DNA from 2 places in the Shinella sp. 1A1 genome. Region 2 is predicted to be linked to the other one. Evidence: predicted binding sites of a transcription regulator. Region 2 holds the regulator's gene; the other holds the start of a gene.
The links. Region 2 encodes LexA, which represses DNA repair genes until DNA is damaged. Its sites were predicted from a motif close to TGTTCNNNNTGTGTTCNG; they were not measured.
Positions count from the first base shown of each region.

Region 1: a site for LexA is predicted at 1,942-1,959, ahead of dnaE (DNA polymerase III subunit alpha). Genes of this name have one in related genera too.

Region 1 is NZ_AP039671.1:1,173,947-1,181,714, reverse strand. It holds gene dnaE (DNA polymerase III subunit alpha) at 1-1,705, opposite strand, end outside; gene ACZ48C_RS05905 (hypothetical protein) at 2,182-2,772, shown strand; gene ACZ48C_RS05900 (ABC transporter ATP-binding protein) at 2,779-3,465, opposite strand; gene ACZ48C_RS05895 (lipoprotein-releasing ABC transporter permease subunit) at 3,477-4,784, opposite strand; gene proS (proline--tRNA ligase) at 4,812-6,140, opposite strand; gene ACZ48C_RS05885 (DUF1467 family protein) at 6,860-7,129, opposite strand; gene mce (methylmalonyl-CoA epimerase) at 7,207-7,611, opposite strand.
Region 2 is NZ_AP039671.1:1,597,751-1,605,518, forward strand. It holds gene moaC (cyclic pyranopterin monophosphate synthase MoaC) at 1-68, shown strand, start outside; gene ACZ48C_RS08080 (molybdopterin molybdotransferase MoeA) at 68-1,291, shown strand; gene lexA (transcriptional repressor LexA) at 1,385-2,110, shown strand; gene ACZ48C_RS08090 (ComEC/Rec2 family competence protein) at 2,091-4,562, opposite strand; gene gltA (citrate synthase) at 4,869-6,158, shown strand; gene lpxB (lipid-A-disaccharide synthase) at 6,190-7,368, opposite strand; gene ACZ48C_RS08105 (LpxI family protein) at 7,374-7,768, opposite strand, start outside.

The DNA of each region.
Region 1 (7,768 bases), 420 kb from region 2:
ACTGGGTGACCGGCATGTCGGAGCGCGGATCGCGGTACATCGGCACCAGCTGCGACAGCGGCCGGTCGCCGATCACGATGCCGGCGGCGTGGGTCGAGGCGTGGCGGTAGAGGCCCTCGATCTTCTGGGCGATGTCGAGCAGGCGCGCGACGACGGGCTCCTTCTCGGCCTCCTCCTGCAGCTTCGGCTCCTCCTCGATCGCCTTGTAGAGCGGCGTCGGATTGGCCGGATTGTTCGGCACGAGCTTGCAGATCTTGTCGACCTGGCCATAGGGCATTTCGAGCACGCGGCCGACGTCGCGCAGCGCCGCGCGGGCCTGGAGCGAACCGAAGGTGATGATCTGCGCCACCTGCTCGCGCCCGTATTTCTGCTGCACGTAGCGGATCACCTCTTCGCGGCGGTCCTGGCAGAAGTCGATGTCGAAGTCGGGCATCGAGACACGTTCCGGGTTGAGGAAGCGCTCGAAGAGCAGCGAGAAGCGCAGGGGATCGACGTCGGTGATGGTCAGCGCATAGGCGACGAGCGAGCCCGCGCCGGAGCCGCGGCCCGGCCCGACGGGGATGTTGTGCTGCTTGGCCCATTTGATGAAGTCGGCAACGATGAGGAAGTAGCCGGGGAACTTCATGCGCTCGATGACGCCGAGCTCGAAATCCAGCCGCTCGCGATAATCCTCCTCGCTATAGCCGGGCGTCAGGCCGAGCAGCGCCATGCGGCTCTCCAGACCCTCCACGGCCTGCCGGCGCAGTTCCGCCGCCTCGGCGCGCTCGGCCTCCTCCGGGTCCGCCGTCGCGCCGGTGAAGCGCGGCAGGATCGGCCCGCGCGTCTTCAGCACGAAGGAGCAGCGCCGGGCGATCTCCACCGTGTTCTCCAGCGCTTCCGGCAGGTCGGCGAAGAGCGTCGCCATGTCCTTGCGGCTCTTGAGGTAATGGTCCGGCGACAGGCGGAAGCGGTTGTCGTCCGACACCATGGCGTTGTGCGCCACGGCCATGAGCGCATCGTGGGCATCGTAATCGTCAGGCGCCGGGAAGAAGGGCTCGTTGGTCGCAACCAGCGGCACGTCCCGCGCATAGGCAAGCTCGACCATGCGCCGCTCGTGCTGCCTGTCGTAGCGCCCGTGACGCTGCAACTCGATATAGAGCCGGTCGCCGAAGACGCGCTTCAGCGAATCGAGACGGGCTTCTGCGACAGCAGGCTGGCCGGCGAGGTAAGCCATGTCAACTGGGCCGCCCCGCGCCCCGGTAAGGGCGATCAGCCCCTCCGTCCCCTCTTCCAGCCAGCGATAGGCGATGTGGATCGCCTGGTTGCCCTCACCGCCGAGATAGGCGCGGCTGACGAGGTCGACGAGGCGCGCATAACCGGCATCGCTCGCCGCCAGCACCACGATGGACGGCAGCTTCTGGAGATGCGCCTGCGGGCCGCGTCGCTCCCCCTCGCCTTCGTCTTCCATGTCGATGGAGAGCTGGCAGCCGATCAGCGGCTGGATGCCCTCGCCGACCGCCTTCTGCGAGAATTCGAGTGCGGCGAAAAGATTGTTCGTGTCGGTGATGGCGATCGCCGGTTGCTGGTCGGAGGTCGCCTTGCCGATGATCTTCTTGATCGGCAGGGCGCCTTCCAGCAGCGAGAAGGCCGAATGCACGCGCAGATGCACGAATTGCGGCGTCTCCGCGATCTTCCCGTCGTCCGTTCTGGGTGTCTCGTCCGCCATCGCAATCGTCCTTTCAGTCAGACGGGAAGCTTAAGCGGATTCGACCCCGTCTCGTCCAGACGGTTCTTGGCTTTGCGCCCGGTTTCCACGCCGGGCACACATGGCGGAAGGCCCGCCGTCAGATGCCGAAAAGAATGACGGAGAAGCTGGCGACGAACATTGCCATGGAGGCGAATGCAGCAAGATCACGAAGAAAATCGGTCATTTTGGCTTCCTTTCCCTTTATGTTTTTAGTTTGTTCTATTTTTGTTCATGCGTCAACCGGTTTTCCACAGGCACCCGGAAAAACCTTCCGGCCGAGGAAATCTGTGAATGCCGGGGCCCAGCCCGCGCATGGCGAAAGAGAGGGTTTCAGGGCTCTGTCAGACGTCGGCCGGCGGCGGCGACTTCCTGTTGATTTCTCCCATAGGGCGAGCGCAAATCGGCTGCATGCTTTCGCGGCGTGCTTTATGGTCGCCTCCACGAATGGAGGAAACATGATGAAGCCCTGGATTGCCGCCCTACTTCTCTCGGTCACACTGCCCGCCGCCGTTGCGGCCGCGGATTTTCCGGCCGGTCGTATCATCGCCATGGCGAGCGGCGACTGGGACAAGGATGGTGCGCAGGATCTTGCCGTGGTGGCGACGCCCGGAGACGACGGCGGCGACGACAACGGGCTTTATGTCTGGCTCGCAAAGAAGACGGAGGGGCGCCTGACGCCGGTCCTGTCGCTGCCCAATTCCGTCTGGGGCAACTTGACCCTTTACGGTCAGGAGCCGGAGCTGACGGCGCTTGCCAACGGCTCCTTCACGCTGACGACGAAGAACGACGCGGTCGGCCGCGACCGCTGGCGCCAGACGCTCACCATCGCCTATCGCAATTTCGACTTCATCGTCGCGGGCTACACCTTCTCCTCCTACGACACGATCGCGGAGGAAGGCGCCGAGAACAGCACGAACGAGTGCGACCTCAACGTCCTGACCGGCAAGGGCAAGAGCAATGGCCAGCCGGTGGCCGGCAAGGCGCAGTTCGTGCTTTTGAAGGACTGGAAGGACGAGATCGGCCGTTCGATCTGCGGGCTGGACTGACAGCCGTCAGGCCAGTTCGCGCACGAGGCCGTCCTCGATCGTCACCCGGCGGTCCATGAGGCCGGCCAGTTCGTGATTGTGGGTGGCGATCAACGCGGCAAGGCCCGACTGGCGGGCGAGCGCTTCCAGCGCCTCGAAGACATAGCCGGCGGTCTCCGGGTCGAGGTTGCCGGTCGGCTCGTCGGCGAGAAGGACGAGCGGAGCATTGGCGACGGCCCTTGCAATGGCCACGCGCTGCTGCTCGCCGCCGGAAAGCTCGGACGGGCGATGGTCGGCGCGATGACCGATGCGCATGTAGTCGAGAAGCTGGGCGGCGCGCTCGCGCGCCTCCGCCTTGGAGAGACCGCCGATCAGCTGCGGCATCATAATGTTCTCGAGCGCCGTAAATTCCGGCAGCAGATGGTGGAACTGGTAGACGAAGCCGATCTCGCCGCGGCGGATCGCCGTGCGCTGGTCGTCGGAAAGCTCGGCGCAGGAATGGCCGTTGACGAGGACCTCGCCCACATCGGGCCTTTCGAGAAGGCCGGCGATGTGGAGCAGGGTCGACTTGCCGGTGCCCGACGGGGCGACGAGCGCGACCGTCTCGCCGCTCCGCAGCGTGAAGTCCGCCCCCTTGAGGATGGTCAGCACGGTCTCGCCCTGGCCGTAGTGCCGTTCGATGCCCTTGAGTTCCAAAGCCACGCGCGCGTTCATGCGTTCTGTTCCTATTCGTACCGAAGGGCCTGGACCGGATCGAGCTTGGAGGCGCGCCAGGCGGGGAAGATCGTCGCGAGGAACGAGAGCGCCAGCGCCATGACGACGACCGAAACGGTCTCGCCGGCATTCATGTCGGCCGGCAGCTGGCTGAGGAAATAGAGTTCCGGGTTGAACAGCGTCGTGCCCGAAATCCACGAGAAGAACTGGCGGATGGATTCGACATTGAGGCAGACGACGACGCCGAGCAGGACGCCGGCAAACGTGCCGACCGTGCCGATGGCCGCCCCCGTCATGAAGAAGATGCGCATGATGGCGCCGGATGTCGCGCCCATGGTGCGCAGGATCGCGATGTCGCTGCCTTTGTCCTTCACCAGCATGATGAGGCCGGAGATGATGTTGAGCGCGGCGACGAGCACGATCAGCGTCAGGATCATGAACATGACGTTGCGCTCGACCTCCAGCGCCGAAAAGAAGGTGCGATTGCGCTGTCGCCAGTCGGTGATGAAGATTTGCCGCCCGGCGGCGGCCTCCAGCGGCTGGCGGAGCTGGTCGACGGCATCCGGGTTGGAGACGAAGAGCTCGATCGACTGCACGATGCCTTCGGAATTGAAGTAGAGCTGCGCTTCCTCCAGCGGCATGTAGATGATCGAGGCGTCGTATTCCGACATGCCGATCTCGAAGATGGCGGAGACGGTATAGGTCTTGACGCGCGGGTTCACGCCGAGCGGCGTGACGTCGCCCTCGGGCGCGACGAGCGTGATCTGGCCGCCGGCGCTGAGGCCGAGCTGCTCGGCCATGCGCGCGCCGATGGCAACGCCGCTGCCGGCGGCAAAGCCGACGAGGTCGCCTTCCTTGATATGGTCGGAGACGGCCTTCATCTTCGCAAGGTCGTCGGCGCGCACGCCGCGCACCAGTGCGCCGGTGCCCGCCCCCGCCGTGCCGGAGGCCAGCGTCTGGCCTTCGACGAGCGGGATCGCCATCGTCACGCCCGGTACGGCGGAAAAGCGGTCGGCCAGTGCGGCATAGTCGTTCAGCGGGCTGTCGATCGGCTGGACGATCATATGGCCGTTGATGCCGAGGATGCGCGAAATCAGCTCGGTGCGGAAGCCGTTCATCACCGCCATGACGATGATGAGGGTGGCGACGCCGAGCATGATGCCGATGAACGAGAAGCCGGCGATCACCGAGATGAAGGCTTCCTTGCGTCGCGAGCGCAGGTAGCGCCAGGCGACCATCCGCTCGAAAGCGGAGAACGGGCGGTTTTTCCTGAAGACCTGAGCCTCGGTTGCGGGCGCGCCGCTCGCTGCGTCAGCCATGTTACCTCCCGTTGCCGCCGGTCCGCATCAATTGCCGGACGTCAGGCGATTGATGGCTGCCTCGATGGTCAGCGTCTCGCGTTCGCCGGTCTTGCGATCCTTGATCTCGACCTCGCCGTTCGCTACGCCGCGCGGGCCGGCAATGACCTGCACCGGCGCGCCGATGAGGTCTGCGGTGGCGAACTTGGCGCCCGCGCGCTCGTCCTTGTCGTCGTAGAGCACGTCGACACCGGCGTTCAGCAGCGCGCCGTAGATCTTTTCGCAGGCCGCATCGCAGGCTTCGTCGCCCGACTTCATGTTGATGACGATTGCCTCGAAGGGCGCGACGGCCTTCGGCCAGATGATGCCGTTCTCGTCATGCGAGGCTTCGATGATCGCCGGCACGAGGCGCGTCGGGCCGATGCCGTAGGAGCCCATGTGCACGGTATGCTCCTTGCCGTCGGGCCCCTGCACCTTGGCGCCCATGGTTTCGGAATATTTCGTGCCGAAATAGAAGATGTGGCCGACCTCGATGCCGCGGGCGGACAGGCGCTCACCTTCCGGGATCGCCTCGAAGGCGGGTGCGTCATGCATCTCGGACGTCGCGGCGTAGCGCGAGGTCCACTTGTCGAAGATGGCGCGCAGGCCCGCGACGTCGTCGAAATTGGTGTCCACGCCCGGAATGTCGAAGTTCAGGAAGTCCTTGTGGCAGAAGACTTCGGATTCGCCCGTATCGGCGAGGATGATGAATTCATGGCTGAGATCGCCGCCGATCGGGCCGGTGTCGGCGCGCATCGGAATGGCGCGCAGGCCCATGCGCGAGAAGGTGCGCAGATAGGCCGCGAACATGCGGTTGTAGGCGTGCACGGCGCCTTCGCGGTTGAGGTCGAAGGAATAGGCGTCCTTCATCAGGAACTCGCGCGAGCGCATGGTGCCGAAGCGCGGACGGATCTCGTCGCGGAACTTGAGCTGGATGTGGTAGAGATTGAGCGGCAGATCCTTGTAGGACTTCACGAACGAGCGGAAGACGTCCGTGATCATCTCCTCGTTGGTCGGGCCGTAGAGCATCGGACGCTCCTGACGGTCCTTGATGCGCAGCATCTCCTTGCCATAGGCGTCGTAGCGGCCGCTTTCCTGCCAGAGCTCGGCCGACTGCAGCGTCGGCATCAGGAGTTCCACGGCGCCGGAGCGGTTCTGCTCCTCGCGGATGATGGCGTTGACCTTGTCGAGCACGCGCTTGCCGAGCGGCAGCCAGGTATAGATGCCCTGGGACTGCTGCTTGATCATGCCCGCACGCAGCATAAGCCGGTGGGAGACGATCTCGGCTTCCTTGGGGTTTTCCTTGAGGATGGGCAGGAAGAAGCGGGAAAGGCGCATATCGGGTTCCGGAGTGACTGATCCGCCCTATTCGGGGAATCGGGCAAAATGACGTTGATTTTCATGCGTTCATAAACGCTTCGCCACAGGAAGGGAACCCGGCAGGGCGGGTGGCGACATCGGCGCGAAGCACTGTCCACCGTCGTGGACGGCCCAAAGAAATGTGGCGAAAAAATGGGGCCGCAAATAACGGAAATTGCGCGTGCCTTGTCAACGGAAAAATTTTATTCCACTGTAGCAAAAATGCAAAAAAGCGGATGACAACGCCCAAGCTTTGGGCTAGTTTCAGGCCACAAAACAGGCAAGAAGTACAAATTCTCGCCAATTTCGCGGTCAAGTCTTGGGAGGATCAGATCTTTGGCGCGCGTAGACGCTGCCACCGCACAACGGATAAAGATCACGCGATACCTGTAAAACAAGGCTTTTAGCCTTGTTTTTTTTTGCTTTTCGCCCGAAGGCGCCTCTCCTCTAACAGCTTTCCCGTCCGGGTCCATGCGTCAAAGCCGCACACCGGCGGCCGCTGCGGAGATCTCCCCCACATACCGTAAGGCAAGACCGCGCGCAGGCGCTTCACGCTGGGTAGGGCATTCCCGTAAGACGGTTACTTCCCGGCAATATCCGAAGAAGGGCAATCGGAAGACTTTTTCTTCTTATCCCGGCAGTGGCGGAATGTCTTGCTTCCGGCCTGCTAACGATGCGTTAACGCCTGTGGCGGCCGCTCAGTCGTAGCTCGGATAGAATTGCGGGATCGCGTCGATGCCGTAGCCGAAGCGCACCGAGAGGATATACCAGGCGCCGTAGACGATGGCGGAGACGATGGTGTTCAGCAGCATGACACGGCCGCCGCGAAAGCGCGCGGGAGCGCTTTCCACCGTACCGGGCACCACTTCGTTCGCCTCGGCCTGGGTCTTCAGACCGAAGGGCAGGACGGCGAAGAGCGTCATCCACCAGACGACGAAATAGACGGCGAAGAAGGAAAACAGCTGCATGGTCGGTCCCTTGTGACAGCGGCCCTTTTACGCCTCTCGGCGAAGAAGTTCAAACGGGCGGGCGGCGCGACGTGCTGTCACACCTCTTCCAGCTCGACCAGCGTGCCGAGGAAATCCTTCGGATGGAGGAACAGCACCGGCTTGCCATGCGCGCCGGTCTTCGGCGTGCCGTCGCCGAGCACGCGCGCGCCGCTCGCCACCAGCCGGTCGCGGGCGGCGAGAATGTCGTCCACCTCGTAGCAGATGTGGTGCATGCCGCCGGCAGGCGCCTTTTCCAGGAAGGCGGCGATGGGAGAGCCCTCGCCCAGCGGCTCCAGCAGTTCCACCTTGGTGTTCGGCAGCTCGACGAAAACCACCGTCACGCCGTGTTCCGGCAGGGCCTGAGGGGCGGAAACCGTGGCGCCGAGCGTGTCACGATAGGTCGCGGTCGCGGCGGCGAGATCCGGCACGGCGATGGCGATATGGTTGACCCTTCCGAGCATGCGCGTCTCTCCCATGGGGCAATTGGTCTGCAGCACGCCCTTCATCCGGCTGCCGCCTCCTTCTCCCCGCAAGCGGGGAGAAGGGGATGTTGCAACGGTTTCCCGCCTATCGCCTCCCGCCAGACTGGGCGAAGGAGATGTCGTGCAGGTCTACCCA
Region 2 (7,768 bases):
TCGGCGGCGTGCGCCTGCGCGAAAAATCCGGCGGGCGCTCGGGCGATTACAAACGCGGAGACGCCTGATGTCCCTCCTGCCCGTTTCCGATGCCCTCGACCGCCTGCTTTCCGCGGCAAGGCCCGTGCAACGGACGAAGACGGTGCGCCTGCACGAGGCTGCGGGCCGTGTGCTCGCCGAGGATGTCGCCGCCCGCCTCACCCAACCACCCTTCGACAATTCCGCCATGGACGGCTATGCCGTCCGCCATGAGGACATCGCGGAACTCGGTTCCGTCCTCAAGGTCGTCGGCACCTCCGCCGCCGGCCATGCCTTCGAGGGGACGGCAGGTCCGGGCGAGGCCGTGCGCATCTTCACCGGCGCGCCCTTGCCCGCCTTCGCCGACACGGTTCTCCTGCAGGAAGACGCGGAACGGCTGGAAGACGGCCGTATCCGCACCACCTTCCTCACGCCGAAGGGCCGCCACATCCGTCCGCGGGGCCAGGATTTCTTCGAGGGCGATATCGTGCTGCGCGCCGGCGGCGTGCTCGATCCCGGCCGCCTGACCGTCGCCGCCGCGATGAACCATGCAACGCTCGCCGTCTATGCCCGCCCGCGCATCGCGGTCCTGGCGACCGGCGACGAGCTCGTGCCGCCCGGCGCATCCCCCGGCGCAAGCCAGATCATCGCCTCCAACACCTATGGCGTCTCGGCCATCGCCCGCGAGGCCGGCGCGGAGATCATCGATCTCGGCATCGTTGGCGACGACAAGCAGGCTATCCTCGAAGCGGTGCGCAATGCCCTGTCGCTCGACATCGACGTGCTGGTGACGCTGGGCGGTGCCTCCGTCGGCGATTTCGACCTCGTCCAGCCGGTGCTCGGCGAGGCCGGCATGGAGCTCGACTTCTGGCGCATCGCCATGCGGCCCGGAAAGCCGCTGATGGTCGGCCGGCTCGGCCCGGTCCAGTTCGTCGGACTGCCCGGCAATCCCGTCTCCAGCATGGTCTGCTCGCTGCTCTTCCTGGAGCCGCTGGTCCGCCGCCTCGCCCACCTGCCGCCGAAGAGCCGCCTGCACAAGGCGATCGCCGCCGTGCCGCTCCGCGAGAACGACCACCGGCAGGACTATGTCCGCGCCCGCATCGCCCGCGGCCCGGCCGGCGAACTCCTCGTCACGCCCTTCGACAAGCAGGATTCCTCGATGATGAAGATCTTCGCCGAATCCGAGGGGCTGCTGATCCGTGCGCCGCACGCGCCCGCCGCGGACGCCGGCACCCCCTGCGACGTCCTTCTCCTGCGCGAGCCTGCCGCCTGAGCGGCATTATTGTTTCAGCGGCCCCTTGCGGAACACATATGGAACAGATAGTGTCTGTTCTGGATTTGTTTCACGATTCTCGATGGGGATGCCATGCTGACGCGCAAACAACAGGAACTCCTGCTGTTCATCCATGAGCGTATGAAGGAATCGGGCATTCCGCCGTCCTTCGACGAGATGAAGGATGCGCTGGACCTTGCTTCCAAGTCCGGCATCCACCGTCTCATCACGGCGCTTGAGGAGCGCGGCTTCATCCGCCGCCTGCCGAACCGGGCGCGCGCGCTCGAGGTCATCAAGCTGCCGGAAGCCTATTCGCCGAGCCTCCAGCCCCGGCGCGGCTTTTCCCCCGCCGTCATCGAGGGCAGCCGCGGCAAGCAGCCCGCGCCGGCCGCCGCCCCGCCACAGCGCACCGCGCCGCAAGCCGATATGGCCTCTTCCGTCTCGGTGCCCGTCATGGGCCGCATCGCCGCCGGCGTGCCGATCTCCGCCATCCAGAACAACACGCATGACGTCACCGTCCCGGCCGAGATGATCGGCAGCGGCGATCACTATGCGCTGGAGGTGAAGGGCGATTCGATGATCGAGGCAGGCATCCTCGACGGCGACACGGTCATCATCCGCAGCACCACCAGCGCCAATCCGGGCGAGATCATCGTGGCGCTGGTCGACGACGAGGAGGCGACGTTGAAGCGCTTCCGCCGCAAGGGCGCCTCCATCGCGCTCGAAGCCGCCAATCCCGCCTACGAGACCCGCATCTTCGGCCCCGACCGCGTCAAGGTCCAGGGCAAGCTGGTCGGCCTTATTCGCCGCTATCACTGAGCGGCGTGTCCGTTTCGAAACGGTCGGTGCGCCAGTCGTAGGTGCGGTGCCGGGACCAGGGGCGGTCGAGCGTTTCGACGGCTCCCGTGAACTCCGCATCGCCGAGCGCCTGGGAGACGGAATCCGTCGCCGGCCTGATTTCGAGGGCACCGGTCCTTCTCAGGTGCCGCGCGGTGACGAGCCTTGCGCCGGAGCGACAGGCATCGAGCCGGAGGGCGAAGGGCACGACGACGAGGTCGGCCCCGTCGCAGGCAAGGCCCAGGAAAGCGGTGTCCTCCAGCGTGACGATCCGCCAGCCGCTCGGTGAGACGGCGGCGCAGAAAGCCTTCCTTTCGCAGACGAAGCCGTTTTTCCGTTCGGCTGTCTCCAGCGCCGCGATCAGGGCGGCTTCCGCCTTCCCGCGGTCGGCCTTCCGGCGCGGGCGCTTTTGTGGTGACGTATCGGCCGGTTCTTCTTTCACCTGTTCGATCGTCAGGCCGGCCGTCGTCCGCATGTCCGGCTTCACGAGCTCGCCGAGCCGGAGTGCCCTTCGCCACTGGTCGTAGATGAAGCCCGGCGGGCGCGTGCGGTTCGCCGCCACCTTGCCGTCACTGAGGAAGGCGACGAGACGGCCGTCCTCCGATACCAGCACCTCCGGGTGCTGGCGTCCCTCCGGCCAGCAGGCGACGCCGATCCCGATGAGGACGAGCGCCGTTCCGGCATGGCGCAGCCGCGTGCGCAGGATGCAGAGCAGGCCGCCGCCGACACCGATCAGCAGGAAGGCGAGCGGCGGGATGCGGCCGATGACGATCTCCCCTTCCCAGCCGGCCACCCATTTCGACAGCGCGATCATCCAGTCGATGCCCTTGCCCATGATGGCGAAGGGAATGGCGTCGAGCCCGAAGGGCATGAGCAGCACCGCCATCATGCCGAACGGCATGACGATGGCGCTGATCACCGGCATGGCGAGCAGGTTTCCGGCCAGCCCGTAGGCGGGAATGCGATGGAAATGACCGATGGAATAGATCAGCGTGGAAAGGCTGCCGATCATCGAGGAGAGAAGCAGCCCGCCGAGGAAACGCCCGACCGAACCGCCGAAGAGCTGGAACGGCCTTCCCCGGCTCTCACGCCGGACCGGTCGCTCGCGCCAGGACGCATAGCCCGCGACGAGGCCGAGCGTTGCCGCATAGGACATCTGGAAACCCGGATTGGTGACGGCCGAGGGCGTCACCGCCAGGATGAGGATCGCCGAGATCGCCACATTGCGCAGGCTGATCGCCGAGCGGCCGAAAAGCACGGCGATGAGCATCACGCAGATCATGATCCACGAGCGAACCGCCGAGATGGCGCCGCCGGAGACGAGGATATAGAGCGTCACCATGACAAGCGCCCCGACGGCGGCGATCTTCTTTGCCGGATAGCGCTCGGCAAAGCCCGGAACGAGCGCCATCGCCATGCGCGCGCCGACGAGGAAGGTGCCAGCCGCGAGCACCATGTTGAGGCCGGAAATGGCGAGCACATGGGCAAGCCCGGCCTGCCGCAGCGCCTCCACCGTATCCGGGCTGATCGCCCGCTGCTCGGCCGTCACCAGCGCCGCGGCGATCGCCCCCGCGTCGCCGCCGATGCGGCCCCGAATGTGCTCGGTCAGGTTGTCCCGCCAGATCGCGATCTCCTGCAGGATCCTGACGTCCCATCCGGCCTCGCCGCCCGCCACGGCGACCGGCGCGCGATAGAAATAGCCGACGGCGCCGTTGCCGGCGAAATAGGCATCGAAGGCGAAATCGTTGAGGCCAACAAGCGCCGGCCCCGACGGAGGGCTGATGCGCCCCCGCCCCTCGATGCCGCTGCCGATCGGGACCGGTGCATGCTTCATCCGCGCCAGCATGGTCACGACGCCGGGCGCGCGCTTCAACGCCGGATCGCGGGTGGCTTCGACCGCGATGCGATAGCGGATCGCGCCGCGCTCGTCGCTCTCGCGCGACAGCACCCGGCCGACGACGTCCGTCGTCACCGGCGCATCCAGCATGACGGTGTCGAGCCGGGCGCTTTCGATGGCCGCGAAGAGCATGCCTGCGGGGATGAGGAAGGCGGCCGCGGCGGCGAGCGCCGCCCAATCCTCCCGATGCCGCAGTCGCCAGGCGGGCCAGATCGTGACGCAGGCCGAAAGGACCATGGCATGCAGCGGCGGATCGGCGGCGGCCACATACCAGAGCGCCGCCCCTATCCCGAGAAAGACGGGAACGAAGAGGAAGAAGTGCCCATAGGCCCGCTCGGTGGCGAAGGCTTCCGTGACGGCCCGCTCGCCGCCCAGTTCCACCAGAAACCGGTGCATCTTCCGGAAGAAGGAAGCAAGCCGCAGACGAAGGCGTGGCCTTTCCGCCACCGGTACCGGCAAGGCGCCGTCGTCGATGGCCATGCGAAAGGCGTAGGCCTCCGGCGTCTCCTTCCGTTCCGCGACTTTCCCCTCGGCCATGGCATCGGCCCCGCTTCCCCTGGCCCATCATGCAATCGAACAGGGAAATCTTCAATCGGCAGTAGGCTTGCCAAATGCTAAGCAAGACAGAAAGGATGCCCCCTCCATAATCTGAAAAGCACCCTCAAAAGTTGCTTGCAACTTCATGGAAAGGGTAGATATTGCGTTGCCGGAAAGCCTGTTTCCGCAATGCACAATTTGCCTTTCGTCGTGCTTGGCAGAGGCGGTGGAATGGGCTAGCAAAACGAGCATGTTCATGGGTCGGCACGGACCTCGTGCCACCATTGGAAACAACGGAGGATCGTTATGACAGGAACAAGCGCGGATGTATCGGTCGGTGGCAAGTCAGTTGAGTTGCCCACCCGATCCGGTACGATCGGCCCCGATGTGATCGACATCGGCACGCTGTACAAGAATACCGGTACCTTCACCTACGACCCCGGCTTCACTTCCACCGCATCCTGCGAATCGAAGATCACCTATATCGACGGTGACGAAGGCGTGCTGCTGCACCGCGGCTACCCGATCGAGCAACTCGCCGAGCACGGCGACTTTCTCGAAGTCTGCTACCTGCTGCTCTACGGCGAACTGCCGACCAAGGCGCAGAAGGACGATTTCGACTATCGCGTCACGCACCACACCATGGTGCACGAGCAGATGTCGAAGTTCTTCACCGGCTTCCGCCGTGATGCCCACCCGATGGCCGTCATGTGCGGCGTCGTCGGCGCGCTCTCGGCCTTCTACCACGACTCGACCGACATCACCGATCCGCACCAGCGCATGGTCGCTTCGCTGCGCATGATCGCCAAGATGCCGACCATCGCCGCCATGGCCTTCAAGTACCATATCGGCCAGCCCTTCGTTTACCCGAAGAACGACCTCGATTATGCGTCGAACTTCCTGCGCATGTGCTTTGCCGTTCCGTGCGAGGAATACACCGCGAACCCGGTTCTCTCGCGCGCGATGGACCGCATCTTCATCCTGCACGCCGACCACGAGCAGAACGCCTCGACCTCGACCGTTCGCCTCGCCGGCTCTTCGGGCGCCAATCCCTTCGCCTGTATCGCGGCCGGCATCGCCTGCCTCTGGGGCCCGGCCCATGGCGGCGCGAACGAAGCGGCGCTCAACATGCTGGCCGAAATCGGCTCCGTGGATCGCATCCCGGAATATATCGCCAAGGCCAAGGACAAGAACGACCCGTTCCGCCTGATGGGCTTCGGCCACCGCGTCTACAAGAACTACGACCCGCGCGCCCGCATCATGCAGAAGACGACGCACGAGGTTCTCGGCGAGCTCGGCATCAAGGACGACCCGATGCTGGAAGTCGCGATGGAACTCGAGCGCATCGCGCTGACGGACGACTACTTCGTCGAGAAGAAGCTCTATCCGAACATCGACTTCTATTCCGGCATCACGCTGAAGGCGCTCGGCTTCCCCACCACCATGTTCACGGTGCTCTTCGCCCTCGCCCGCACGGTCGGCTGGATCGCCCAGTGGAACGAGATGATCGAGGACCCGGAACAGCGCATCGGCCGTCCGCGCCAGCTCTATATCGGCGAACCCAAGCGCGACTACGTGCCGGTCTCCAAGCGCTGATCGCAGCGAAAGCCAGACAAAAAAAGCCCGGTCAGTTTCGACCGGGCTTTTTTGTTGCGAGAAGATCGAGGATCACCGCCGCTCCGGTCTCTCCGGGCGGCCGCTCCGTCTGCATGCGCGCGTGGACGAGGTCGTAGCCCTCCAGCATGGCGCGCCGCTCCGTCGTGTCGGCCGAAAGCCGCTCGAACCAGCGCGTCAGGACGCCGGGGCGCACCTGCTCGTTGAGATATTCCGGCACGACGGCATAGTCGGCGATGAGGTTGGGAATGGCGGCCGTCCAGACCTTCACCCTGCGCAGGAAGATATTGGCGATCCAGTCGAAGCGGTAGGTGGAGACGACCGGCACGCGGGCGAGCGCGAGCTCCAGGATGACCGTTCCCGACGCGGCGATCGCCGCATCGGCGTCGGCGAAGGCCTGCCACTTCTCTTCCGTGGTGATGGTGATCTGCGGCGGGTTCGGCCAGTCCGCCGTCAGGCGCCGGACCAGCGCTTCCTGCCGCGGCACGGTGGGCAGGAGAAAGCGCATGCCGGCGTTCCGCGCCGAAAGCTCCGCCGCCATCTGCCCGAAGACCGGCAGCAGCCGGCTGATCTCCGTGCTGCGCGAGCCGGGCAGCAACAGGCAGGTCTTCCCGCCGGCCTCGCCGGTACTCCGCCCAAGGCGCGCCGCGCGCACCCGCTGGATATCCGCGTCGGCGATCAGCCGGTGGCCGACATAGGTGGTTACCGGGCCGCCGAGCCGCTCCATCGCCGCCGGCTCGAAAGGCAGCAGCGCCAGCACGCGGTCGACATAGGCGCGCATGCGCGGTGCCCGCTCTTCCTTCCAAGCCCAGACGCTGGGGCAGACGTAGTTGACCACCGGAAGATCCGGCAAGGCCTTGCGCACGCGCCGTGCGACACGATGGGTGAAATCCGGGCTGTCGATGATGACGAGCAGATCCGGCCGGGCTGCGACAAGCGCGTCCGCCGTCTGGCGGATGCGGCGCAGCAGCGACGGCAGGCGCTTCAGCACCTGCGAAATGCCCATTATGGAGAGTTCGGAGAAATCGAACAGCGACTTTAGCCCCTGCCGCTCCAGCGCCTCCCCGCCGACGCCGACGAGCTCGATCCTGCCGTCATGGGCCATGCGCAGCGCCGCGATCAGGTCGCCGCCGAGAAGGTCTCCGGAGACTTCCCCGGCGATGATGCCGACCTTGATCGTTTCTGCGGTCATTGCCTTCACTCCGATCTTTCCGGAAGGATTCCCGTCACGAAGAGACCGCCGGCATCCGCCTCCGCGACAAGCGCCTCGCGCTCCAGGATCAGCGAGCGGCCCGCCTCGACGGCGATGCCAGCAAGCCCGGCCTCCTTCGCCCGCCGCAGCGTTTCGAGGCCGATCGACGGCAGGTCGGCCCTCAGATCCTGCCCCGGCTTGCAGAGCTTGACGAGAACGCCCCTGCGGCGCTGCGAAATGCGGCCGGCGGCGCGAAGCTGCGCCACGCGCTCCAGCATGCCGTCCGTGCCCTCGGCGCCTTCCAGGGCCACCACGCGGCCACCGACGGCGACGGCGCCCTGCCCCACGTCGAGCCGGCCAAGCGCCAGAGCGGCCATGGCCGCAGCCGTGATGTCCGCCT